Regions from separate parts of the Rhizobium sp. 05L429 genome, predicted to be linked through region 2. Evidence: predicted binding sites of a transcription regulator. Region 2 holds the regulator's gene; the other holds the start of a gene.
What was found. Region 2 encodes LexA, which represses DNA repair genes until DNA is damaged. Its sites were predicted from a motif close to TGTTCNNNNTGTGTTCNG; they were not measured.
Positions count from the first base shown of each region.

Region 1: the regulator LexA is predicted to act here: its motif matches at 1,186-1,203, upstream of AC1DNW_RS13100 (ImuA family protein).

Region 1 covers NZ_JBFTNV010000010.1:129,848-135,059, forward strand. The annotation lists gene dinB (DNA polymerase IV) at 1-431, opposite strand, end outside; gene AC1DNW_RS13090 (hypothetical protein) at 446-775, opposite strand; gene AC1DNW_RS13095 (hypothetical protein) at 772-1,056, opposite strand; gene AC1DNW_RS13100 (ImuA family protein) at 1,252-2,007, shown strand; gene AC1DNW_RS13105 (Y-family DNA polymerase) at 1,928-3,442, shown strand; gene AC1DNW_RS13110 (error-prone DNA polymerase) at 3,458-5,212, shown strand, end outside.
Region 2 covers NZ_JBFTNV010000018.1:114,357-119,568, forward strand. The annotation lists gene AC1DNW_RS19850 (ComEC/Rec2 family competence protein) at 1-2,267, shown strand, start outside; gene lexA (transcriptional repressor LexA) at 2,248-2,973, opposite strand; gene AC1DNW_RS19860 (VOC family protein) at 3,171-4,058, shown strand; gene kdsA (3-deoxy-8-phosphooctulonate synthase) at 4,055-4,900, shown strand; gene eno (phosphopyruvate hydratase) at 5,043-5,212, shown strand, end outside.

The DNA of each region.
Region 1 (5,212 bases), on a different contig from region 2:
GCCTCCTTGATTTTCGCCCGGATTTCGGTGGCGATGTCGGTCGCAATCTCCATGCCCTTGAAGTTTTCGGTGACGTCGAGATAGGCCTCGTCAAGCGACAGGGGTTCGATCATCGGCGTATATTCGGCAAAGATCTCGCGGATCTGCAATGAGACGGCTCTGTAGACATCGAAGCGGGGCGGAACGAAAATCAGGTCAGGACATTTGCGCCTGGCGGTGACCGACGGCATGGCCGAATGGACGCCGAAGGCACGCGCCTCGTAGCTTGCGGCCGCAACCACGCCGCGGGCCTCAGATCCGCCAACGGCAAGCGGCCTGCCGCGAAGCTCGGGATTGTCCCGCTGTTCGACGGACGCGTAGAAGGCATCCATATCGACATGGATGATCTTGCGCAGCCGCTCGCCGGCATCACTCTGGACGTCCTCGATCATGATGCGATCAGGTTTCACGTCCTTTGATAGGGCCCATCAAGCTCCTCCGCCTCACATGCCAGCTCTGCGATCTGCTCGTCGAGGAGCCTGTCATAGTTTGAAAGCAGGTCGGCAAGATGGACGAGGGCCGTCGGCGAGGGCGCGCTGCCGTCGTCCGGCGTAAGGATGACCTCACCGCTGTCGATCTTCCCGATATAGGCTCTCACCAATGTCTGATCGGCCTTGAAGAGCTCCAGGCGGGAAATGACATGGGCAATCGTCCGTTCGCCATCAGTCGAACCGAACAGCGTTCCGCCAAGCCTCTGAAGGCGCTTGTCTTCGAATGAAACAACATTGTCGCTCATAGCTGATTCTCCTGGTTCAAGAACAGGCCGGTCGCGTTCAGACCGGGAAAGTGGGTTTCGCATCGATCGGCTCCGTCTTCACCGACCAGCCAGGAACATCCCATCGCCACCCGACGTCGGAGCTGAACGAAGGTCAGGTCAGCGCCAAGTTGCCTGACGAGGGCTTTTCGATCGAGTTCGCCGCGCCGATTGCAGGCGCCGCACACCACTGCAATGACCGGGCTTTTGAACTCTCGAAGCGTCAACGCCGGCACATAGGTATTTTTTCTTATCGATGACATTTCCGCTTCTGTGGATGAATTCCCGTCATTTATCTGAATTTACTTCGCATTCCTTCATTCCATCGCTGTGGACCAAGGCACCCGCAGGAATATCCACCCGATACATGCGCATTGACTCACATTTGAAACTGGAACAAATAAGGAACATATCCGCTTTTGGGCGGTAGGGAAACTCGAAATTGACGAAGACCGATCATGGCGCAACCCGCCGCAAATCCGCTCATCCAGGACCTGAGGGACCGCATCCAGCATCTCGAAGGTGCGGCGGTCCGCGCAAAGACGGTCCTGCCATTCGGCGTTCCCGAAATGGATGATCGTCTTCCAGGCGGCGGGCTGGCATATGGTGCGATCCATGAATTTTCAGGGGGCGGAACAGGCGCCGTCGACGGTGCGGCGGCAGCCTCCTTCGCCGCCGGCGTGGCGGCCCGCACCAAGGGCATTGTCGTCTGGTGTCACGCGCGTCCGGATCTCTTTGCACCGGCACTGGCACAACTCGGCCTGCATCCCGATCGCGTCGTCTATGTCGAGGCGCTGCGCGAAGAATATGTGCTCGACGCCTTCGAGGAGGCCTTGCGTTTCAAAGGCCTTGGCGCCGTCGTTGCCGAGACGGTCCGGCTGCCGATGACCGTTTCGCGCCGGCTGCAGCTTGCAGCAGAAAGCTCCGGCACGATCGGTCTCATCATCCGCCGTGCGCGCCGCCAGACGGAGGCGCTCGATTTCGGCCATCCGACGGCCGCAGCCAGCCGATGGCGTATTTCCGTTCTGCCGTCGAAGCCGCTTCCGGTTCCAGGCATCGGCCAGGCCCGCTGGCTTGCAGAACTGATCCGGATCAAGGCCGGCGAAAGTGCAGATTTCATCCTAGAGGCATGTGATGGTCAGGGTCGTCTCCGTATTTCTTCCGACGCTACCGACGGATCGGATCAGACGCGCCGATCCGTCCATTCCGCTTGAGGCGCCGCTTGTCGTCATCMCCAAAAGCGGGTCGCAACGATGGCTGTCGGCCGTCGACGCCAATGCCGGCAGGCTCGGCCTCAGCGTCGMCATGCCCACCGCCAAGGCCCAGGCGCTCGTCCAGGGCCTCACGATGGTCGATGCCGATCCGGCAGCCGATCTGGCGGCACTGGAACGCATTACTTTTTGGGTCCTGACGCAATATTCACCCATCGTGGCGATGGATCCGCCTGATGGCATCGTCATGGACACGGAAGGTGCCGACCATCTGCAGGGCGGCGAGGCACCGATGCTGTCGCGCCTCGTCAACAGTTTTCGGGCCAAAAGGCTGGTCGCACGCGCCGCGGTTGCCGATAGCTGGGGTGCTGCCCATGCTCTCGCCCGCTCGATGTCGGGTGAAACGCATATCGTGCACCGGGGAGAGACCGCGCAAGCTGTTTGCCAGCTGCCGATCGGAACACTTCGCCTCGACGCCAAGACCGTGACCAGCCTGCACACGCTCGGTTTTAGGGCCATCGGCGAACTGGCGGCAACGCCGAGGGCGCCGCTCTCCCTACGCTTCGGCCCGCAGATCGGCCGCCGGCTCGAACAGATGTTTGCCCGGCTGCCCGAGCCGATCAACCCGATCCGGGCAAGCGATGTCGTCGAGGTCAGCAGGTCCTTTGGCGAGCCGATCGGCGCGCCGGAGACGATTGCCCGCTACGTGGCTCAACTCGTGCAGGCGCTCTGTCAGAGACTGCAGGAGAAGGGGCTCGGCGTTCGCCGTACTGACCTGATCGTTCACAGGGTCGACAACACGATCCAGGCGCTGCGGGCGGGGACGGCCAAACCCGTGCGCGACATCGTCTGGCTGACGAAACTGCTGCATGACCGGATCGAACGCATCGATCCCGGCTTCGGCATCGAAAAACTCTGCCTTGCCGCCACCATGGCCGAGCCGCTGGAGGACCGGCAGATTGCCACGAATCTGGTCGAGGAGCAGGGCGTCGATCTCGGCGCCTTCGTCGATATCATCGGCAATCGCGGCACCTACCGCATCTACCGCGCAGCCCCTGTTGCAAGCGACGTTCCGGAGCGCTCGGTCGAACGCATATCGCCGGTCGCAGACCATCTCGAAAAAACTTGGCCGCTGACCTGGCCACGACCTTTCCGGCTGATGGTCCATCCCGAACCGATCGACGTCATGGCATTGCTGCCCGACCATCCGCCGGTCTGGTTCACTTGGCGTGGCAAACGGCGGCGCGTTGCACGTGCCGACGGACCGGAACGCATCTTCGGGGAATGGTGGCAGCGCTCGTCCGAATGGGCGGCGGTGCGCGACTATTTCGCGGTCGAAGACGATAGCGGCGAACGCTCCTGGATCTTCCGCTCCGGCGACGGCGTCGATCCCGACACCGGCTCGCACCGCTGGTTCATCCACGGGACCTTCAAGTAAGAAAGGACCCTTCAAATGAACTATGCCGAACTGCAGGTCACGACGCATTTTTCCTTTCTGCGTGGCGCCAGCAGCGCCGACGAACTGTTTTCAACGGCCAAGGCACTCGGCATTGCGGCCGTCGGCATCGTCGACCGCAATTCTCTCGCCGGCATTGTTCGTGCGCTCGAGGCATCACGGGCGACGGGACTGCGCATGATTGTCGGCTGTCGTCTCGATCTTCAGGACGGCATGTCGATCCTCGTCTATCCGACCGATCGGGCTGCCTATGCACGACTGACGCGGCTGCTGACGCTTGGAAAGAGCAGGGGCGGCAAGGGAAAGTGCATCCTGGCAAGTGACGATGTGGCACTTTACGCGGACGGCCTGATCGGGATCCTCGTTCCGGATCAGGCCGACGAGACCTGCGCGATCCAGCTGCGCAGGGTCGCAACATTGTTTGGCGAGCGCGCCTATGTCTCGCTCTGCCTGCGACGGCGGCCCAACGATCAGCTGCGTCTGCATGAGATTTCCAACATGGCAGCGCGCGTGAAGGTCAAGACCGTCGTTACCAACGACGTGCTCTTTCATGAGCCGGCGCGCCGCCAGCTCCAGGACGTCGTGACCTGCATCCGGACGCGCACCACGATCGACGATGTCGGCTTCGAACGTGAACGGCACGCCGACCGCTATCTGAAACCACCCGAGGAGATGGCGCGGCTTTTTTCCCGCTATCCCGAAGCGCTCGCCCGCACGATGGAGATCGCCCGGCGCTGCAGTTTTTCGATGGAGGAACTGACCTATCAATATCCACAGGAGGCGATCGTGCCCGGCAAGAGCGCGCAGGCCTCACTCGAGCAGTTTGTCTTTGAATGCGTGCCGGATCGATACCCCGACGGCCTGCCTGACCACGTCGAAAAGACGATCCGCCACGAGTTGGGGCTGATCGCCAAGATGCGCTACGCGCCCTATTTTTTGACGGTTTTTTCGATCGTTCGCTTTGCCCGGTCGCAAGGCATTCTCTGCCAGGGACGGGGGTCGGCTGCCAATTCGGCCGTCTGCTTCGTCCTCGGCATCACCTCCATCGACCCTCAAAACAATGATCTCCTGTTCGAGCGTTTCGTGTCCGAAGAGCGGGATGAACCGCCCGATATCGATGTCGACTTCGAGCATAAGCGGCGCGAGGAGGTGATCCAATGGATCTACAGAACCTACGGCCATGACAAGGCCGCCCTGTGCGCGACCGTCACACGCTACCGCACAAAAGGTGCGATCCGTGATGTCGGCAAGGCGCTCAGCCTGCCAGAAGACCTGATCACGGCATTGTCGTCGGGTGTCTGGGCATGGACGGAAGAAGTGAGCGAAAAGCAGGTGAGGGATCTCAACCTCACTCCCGCCGACCGCCGCCTGGCGCTCACCCTGAAACTCGCCCAACAGCTGATGGGTGCGCCGCGCCATCTCGGCCAGCATCCCGGCGGCTTCGTGCTCACCCACGACCGGCTCGACGATCTGGTGCCGATCGAACCGGCCTCGATGGTCGACCGGCAAGTGATTGAGTGGGACAAGGACGATGTGGAGGCCCTGAAATTCATGAAGGTGGATGTGCTCGCACTCGGCATGCTCACCTGCATGGCCAAGAGTTTCGCCTTCCTGAAGGAAGACAAGGGCATCGACCTCGATCTTGCAACGATTCCGCAGGAGGATCCGGCGACCTATGCCATGATCCGCAAGGCCGACACACTCGGAACATTTCAGATCGAAAGCCGGGCGCAGATGTCGATGCTGCCGCGC
Region 2 (5,212 bases):
TCCGATCGTCTGTCCGCATGGCGGTCGAAGAGGCTGGCTACGGTCGCCTCATTCTTTTTTCGCCGGTCTTCCTTGGTGCGGGTGCCGCGACCTGGTTTCTGGCAGCTTCGGATTTTCCGGCTGTCTCGCTTGGTCTCTGCCTTTTTGTCGTCCTCGGTGCCGTCGTACTTTGCGGGTATGGCCGGCCGAAATTGCGGGCGACGCTCTCTGCTCTGCTTCTCTTTGCCGGCGGAATGCTTTCGGCACAGGTCGAAACATGGCGGGCGCAGACCCTGATCCTCGATTCAGCCGTAACGACAACGGTAACAGGCAGGATCGAGCGCCGCGAAGGCGACGGGCGGGGGCGCTGGCGTTACATTCTTGACGTCACCGGAACAGACGCGCCGCAGATCAAGCGTCCGCCTAAACGCATTACAGTGCTCGTGAGAGGCGCCGCGCAGCCTTTCGAGCTTGGCGACGTCATCGAGGGCAGGGCGCGTCTCACGCCTCCGGCAGGCCCCGCACTTCCCCACCTGAATGATTTTGCTTTCAGTGCCTATTTTGACGGCATCGGCGCCAACGGCTTTTTCTATGGCGCGCCGAAAAAGCTTGCCTTGCAGCCACAGCAAGCGGGCTCGGTCGGTGAGGCGACACTCGAATGGCTCTATCGCCTCAGGAGTGGCATCGGCGATCGCATACGCTCCACCCTGCCGGGCGATACCGGCGCCTTTGCCGCTTCGCTTGTCACCGACGAGAGACGGGCGATCTCGGATGACACGACGGACGCGCTGCGGCAGTCCGGCCTTGCCCATATCGTCGCGATCTCCGGTCTCAATATGGCGCTTTCCGCCGGCATCTTTTTTGTCGGCCTGCGCGTCGTCCTTAGCCTTTTTCCCGGCATTGCCCAGGCGTGGCCGACCAAGAAAATCGCGGCGGCCGGTGCGCTCGCGGCGGTGACGGCCTACTATCTGATCTCCGGCTTTGCCGTCTCCGCCGAACGTGCCTTCATCATGATGGCCATCATGCTGGTTGCCGTCTTCTTTGACCGGCCATCGATCAGCCTCAGAAACGTGGCGCTATCCGCTCTTGTGATCCTTGCGATCTCGCCATCGGAGGTGCTGGGGCCGAGCTTCCAGATGTCCTTTGCCGCAACACTTGCCCTGGTCGCCGGCTACGATCTCTGGAAAGGCCGGCCGATGTGGGAGAATGTCTTTGCCAACCTGCCGGTCATGAAGCCCCTCTTCGTGGTCGGCGGTTTCTTTGGTGGCATTTTCCTGACGTCGCTGATTGGCGGCTTCTCTACCGCGCTGTTTTCGATCGAGCATTTCCACCGGCTGACAGCCTATGGCCTGCCGGCAAATCTCGCGGCCATGCCGGTGATTTCCTTCATCGTCATGCCGGCTGGGATGCTGGCGATGCTGCTGATGCCCTTTGGCCTGGACGGCTGGGCATGGCATGTGGCAGGCTTCGGGCTGGATCTGGTGATTACAATCGCAAAGACGGTATCGAGCTGGGGTGGCAATATCGATGTGGGCCGTTTGCCGGGTTGGTACTTCCCGACGGCTGTTTTCGGTTTTCTGCTGCTGACCCTCCTCAGAACTCGACTGCGGCATATCGGAACGGCAATCGTCGCTCTCTCCACGCTTGCTGTCGCGGCGCTGCCATCAGAGGCAATGCCCGACATCGCCATTGCCGAAGACGGTAGCCTCGTTGCTGTTGTCGATGGAGAGGCGATAGCTTCGAACCGCGAAAAGCCACCCGCCTTCATCTTCGAACAATGGCAGCGGGCGCTTGCCATCGAAGAGCACAGGAAGCCAGTCATGCTGGAAGCTGCCAACAGGCCCACTGCGCCCGAAGGCAAAAGACTGCAGCTCTCGCGGGATCAACAGAATGAAGCCAGAGAATCGATAAGACGTGTCGCGATCGGTTCGCCGTCACGGTTCTCGTGCCTGAAAGGTGCCTGGTGCGCCATCATGCTCGGCAATGGAAAGAAACTGACGGTTATCGACAATGCAGCCTATCTGGGCCCTGCCTGCGATACGGCCGATATCGTCGTCACCCCTGTCCGTCTGCGTCTTGACGGCTGCCGATCCGGAGCTCTGCTCTTTACCGGCGAAACATTGCGCAAGACAGGCTCGATCGAGCTTCGTTTCACAGATGGCGGAGTTGCGGTTGCCGCTACATTCGACGCATTACCACGGCCCTGGATGCGCCACCGTGCCTATGACTGGCGTAGCGACACATTCGCTGATGTTMACCGGTCACCGGTCAGTGATAGCGACGAATGAGGCCGACGAGCTTGCCCTGGACCTTGACGCGATCCGGCGGGAAAATGCGGGTCTCGTAAGCGGGGTTTGCGGCTTCGAGCGCAATCGATGCGCCCTTGCGGCGGAAGCGCTTGAGCGTCGCTTCCTCTTCATCGACGAGTGCGACGACGATGTCACCCGGATTGGCCGTGCTACCGTTGCGGATGATGACGGTATCGCCATCGAAGATGCCGGCTTCGATCATCGAGTCGCCACGAACTTCGAGCGCATAATGTTCGCCGGAGCCAAGCATATCGGCGGGAACGGTGATGTCATGGGTGTTGTTCTGGATTGCCGAAATCGGCACGCCGGCAGCGATGCGCCCCATGACCGGCACGGAAACCGAATTGCCGTTGTCGGCCGCAGGTGCTGACTTTGCCGCGGCGGGAGGCGCAACAGGTTGCGGCTTGCCGAGGCTGCCTTCGATGACGCTTGGTGAAAAGCCGCGCCTTGGCTGTAGGCTCGAGCTGTAGGCTTCCGGCAGCTTGATGACTTCGAGCGCACGCGCCCGGTTCGGAAGCCGGCGAATGAAGCCGCGTTCTTCGAGCGCCGTGATCAGCCGATGAATGCCGGATTTCGAGGCCAGATCCAGGGCGTCCTTCATCTCGTCGAAAGATGGCGGAACGCCGGATTCCTTCATCCTTTCATGAATGAAAAGAAGAAGTTCCTGTTGTTTGCGCGTGAGCATCGGCGTGTGACCCCAGTATTGAAACAAATCCAGAACGGACACTATATGTTCCATATGTGTTCCGCAAGTGGCTAAATTTTCGTAAAATTTCTCCCCATTGTGTTGAGAATTTTATTTTTGTCGGCGCCCGGCCCGTCCGGCCTTGCTTCGTAAGGCTTGTTGAAGCACATCTCCTTGTGATTGCTGGAGAGTAGCTGATGACCCAAGACACGCTTGCGATCGATCATCTCGTTTTGCCGGTTACCGATATCGCCCTTGCACGCGAGAGGTTAGGCAAGCTGGGCTTCACCGTCGCTCCGGACGCGCGCCATCCCTTCGGTACGGAAAATGCCTGCGTTTTCTTCGCCGACAGGAGCTATCTCGAGCCGCTCGGCGTCGCCAGTGTCGAGGAGAGCGACAGGACGGCGCGTGATGGCAATGTCTTCACAGCCCGCGATCAGGCCTTTCGTTTTCGCTGCGGCAGCGAGGGCCTGTCTGCTATCGCCTTCAGTGCCGCGGATGCAAAGCATGAACATGCTCGATTCGTTAAAGGCGGCATTAGCGCTGGTTCTGTGTTGCAGTTCGAACGTCCCGTGAAAATGCCGGATGGCACGGAGAGCATTGCCGGCTTCCGGCTCGCCTTCGCCGGTGACCTCCGMGCACCGGATTTCTTTCTCTTCGCCGTCGAGCGCGTCAATCCGCTCCCTGCTGACCGCAGCGCGCTCGAAGCTCACGTCAACGGCGTAACCGGAATTGCCGAGATAGTTCTAGCCGCGCCCGAGCCTTCGGCCTTCGGCGAATTCGTCCGTGGCGTGGCAAGAGCCGACGCCGCAGATGAGACCGGTTTTGGGGTGAGAGTTGCTCTGGCAAACACAAAAATCAGTCTGATGAACCCGGCGGGTCTGGAGGCCTATTTCGATCTGGCGACGCCGGACACCGATCGCGGCCTGCGTGGGCGGGCGATCCTTTTCCATGCGGGCGATCTTGCCGTGACAGAAGCGCATTTGGCTGCTAACGGGGTGACCTATACACGCAAGGGCAACCGTATTCTGGTGAAGCCCGCGCCCGGCCAGGGCGTGCTCTTCGCCTTCGAGGAAACATCATGAGCTCCAATACCAATTCCCAGGTGACGGTCGGCGAGGGCGCCGGTAAGGTCACCTTCTCCAATACCGGCCGCTTGTCGCTGATCGCCGGCGCCTGCGAAATGGAAAGCCGCGACCATGCGTTCATGGTGGCCGGCACATTGAAGGAACTGTGCGCCAAGCTCGGCATAGGGCTTGTCTACAAGACGTCTTTCGACAAGGCCAATCGCTCTTCGTTGTCGAGCAAACGCGGTGTCGGCCTTGAGAAGGGGCTGGAAGTATTCGCTGATCTCAAGAAGGAACTCGGCATTCCGGTTCTCACCGACATTCACAGCGAAGAACAATGCGCCGAAGTAGCGAAGGTCGTTGATATCCTGCAGATACCGGCCTTCCTGTCTCGCCAGACTGATCTTCTGGTGGCTGCTGCCAAGACGGGCCGCGTCATCAACGTCAAGAAGGGCCAGTTCCTGGCGCCTTGGGACATGAAGAATGTGCTCGGCAAGCTGAATCAGAGTGGCAATCCGAACATTCTGCTGTGCGAGCGCGGCGCTTCCTTCGGCTACAACACGCTGGTCTCCGACATGCGCTCCCTGCCGATCATGGCAGCCACCGGTGCGCCAGTTATCTTCGACGCCACTCATTCGGTCCAGCAGCCGGGTGGGCAGGGGGAAACGTCCGGCGGAGAACGGCAATTCGTGGAGACGCTCGCGCGCGCTGCCGTGGCGGTCGGTGTTGCCGGGGTCTTTATCGAGACCCATCAGGACCCGGATAACGCGCCCTGCGACGGCCCGAACATGGTCTATCTCAAGGATATGCCGCGGCTTCTGGAAAAGCTGCTGGCTTTCGACGCGATCGCTAAAGGCTGACAGTCAAAAGCCTGACATGATCGTAATATAGCGACGAGTGGAACTGCATGCCGAAGGGTGCCGCAAACTGCCATTGTAATTTGCGCACCTTCGATTAAGACGGTTTCAAACGATTTATCCACCCACCGAGCAGGAAAAAACCATGACTGCAATTACCGATATCATAGCCCGCGAGATTCTCGATAGCCGTGGTAACCCCACCGTCGAAGTCGATGTCTATCTCGAAGACGGCAGCATGGGCCGTGCGGCTGTTCCCTCGGGCGCTTCGACTGGCGCGCATGAAGCTGTCGAACTACGCGACGGCGGCAAGCG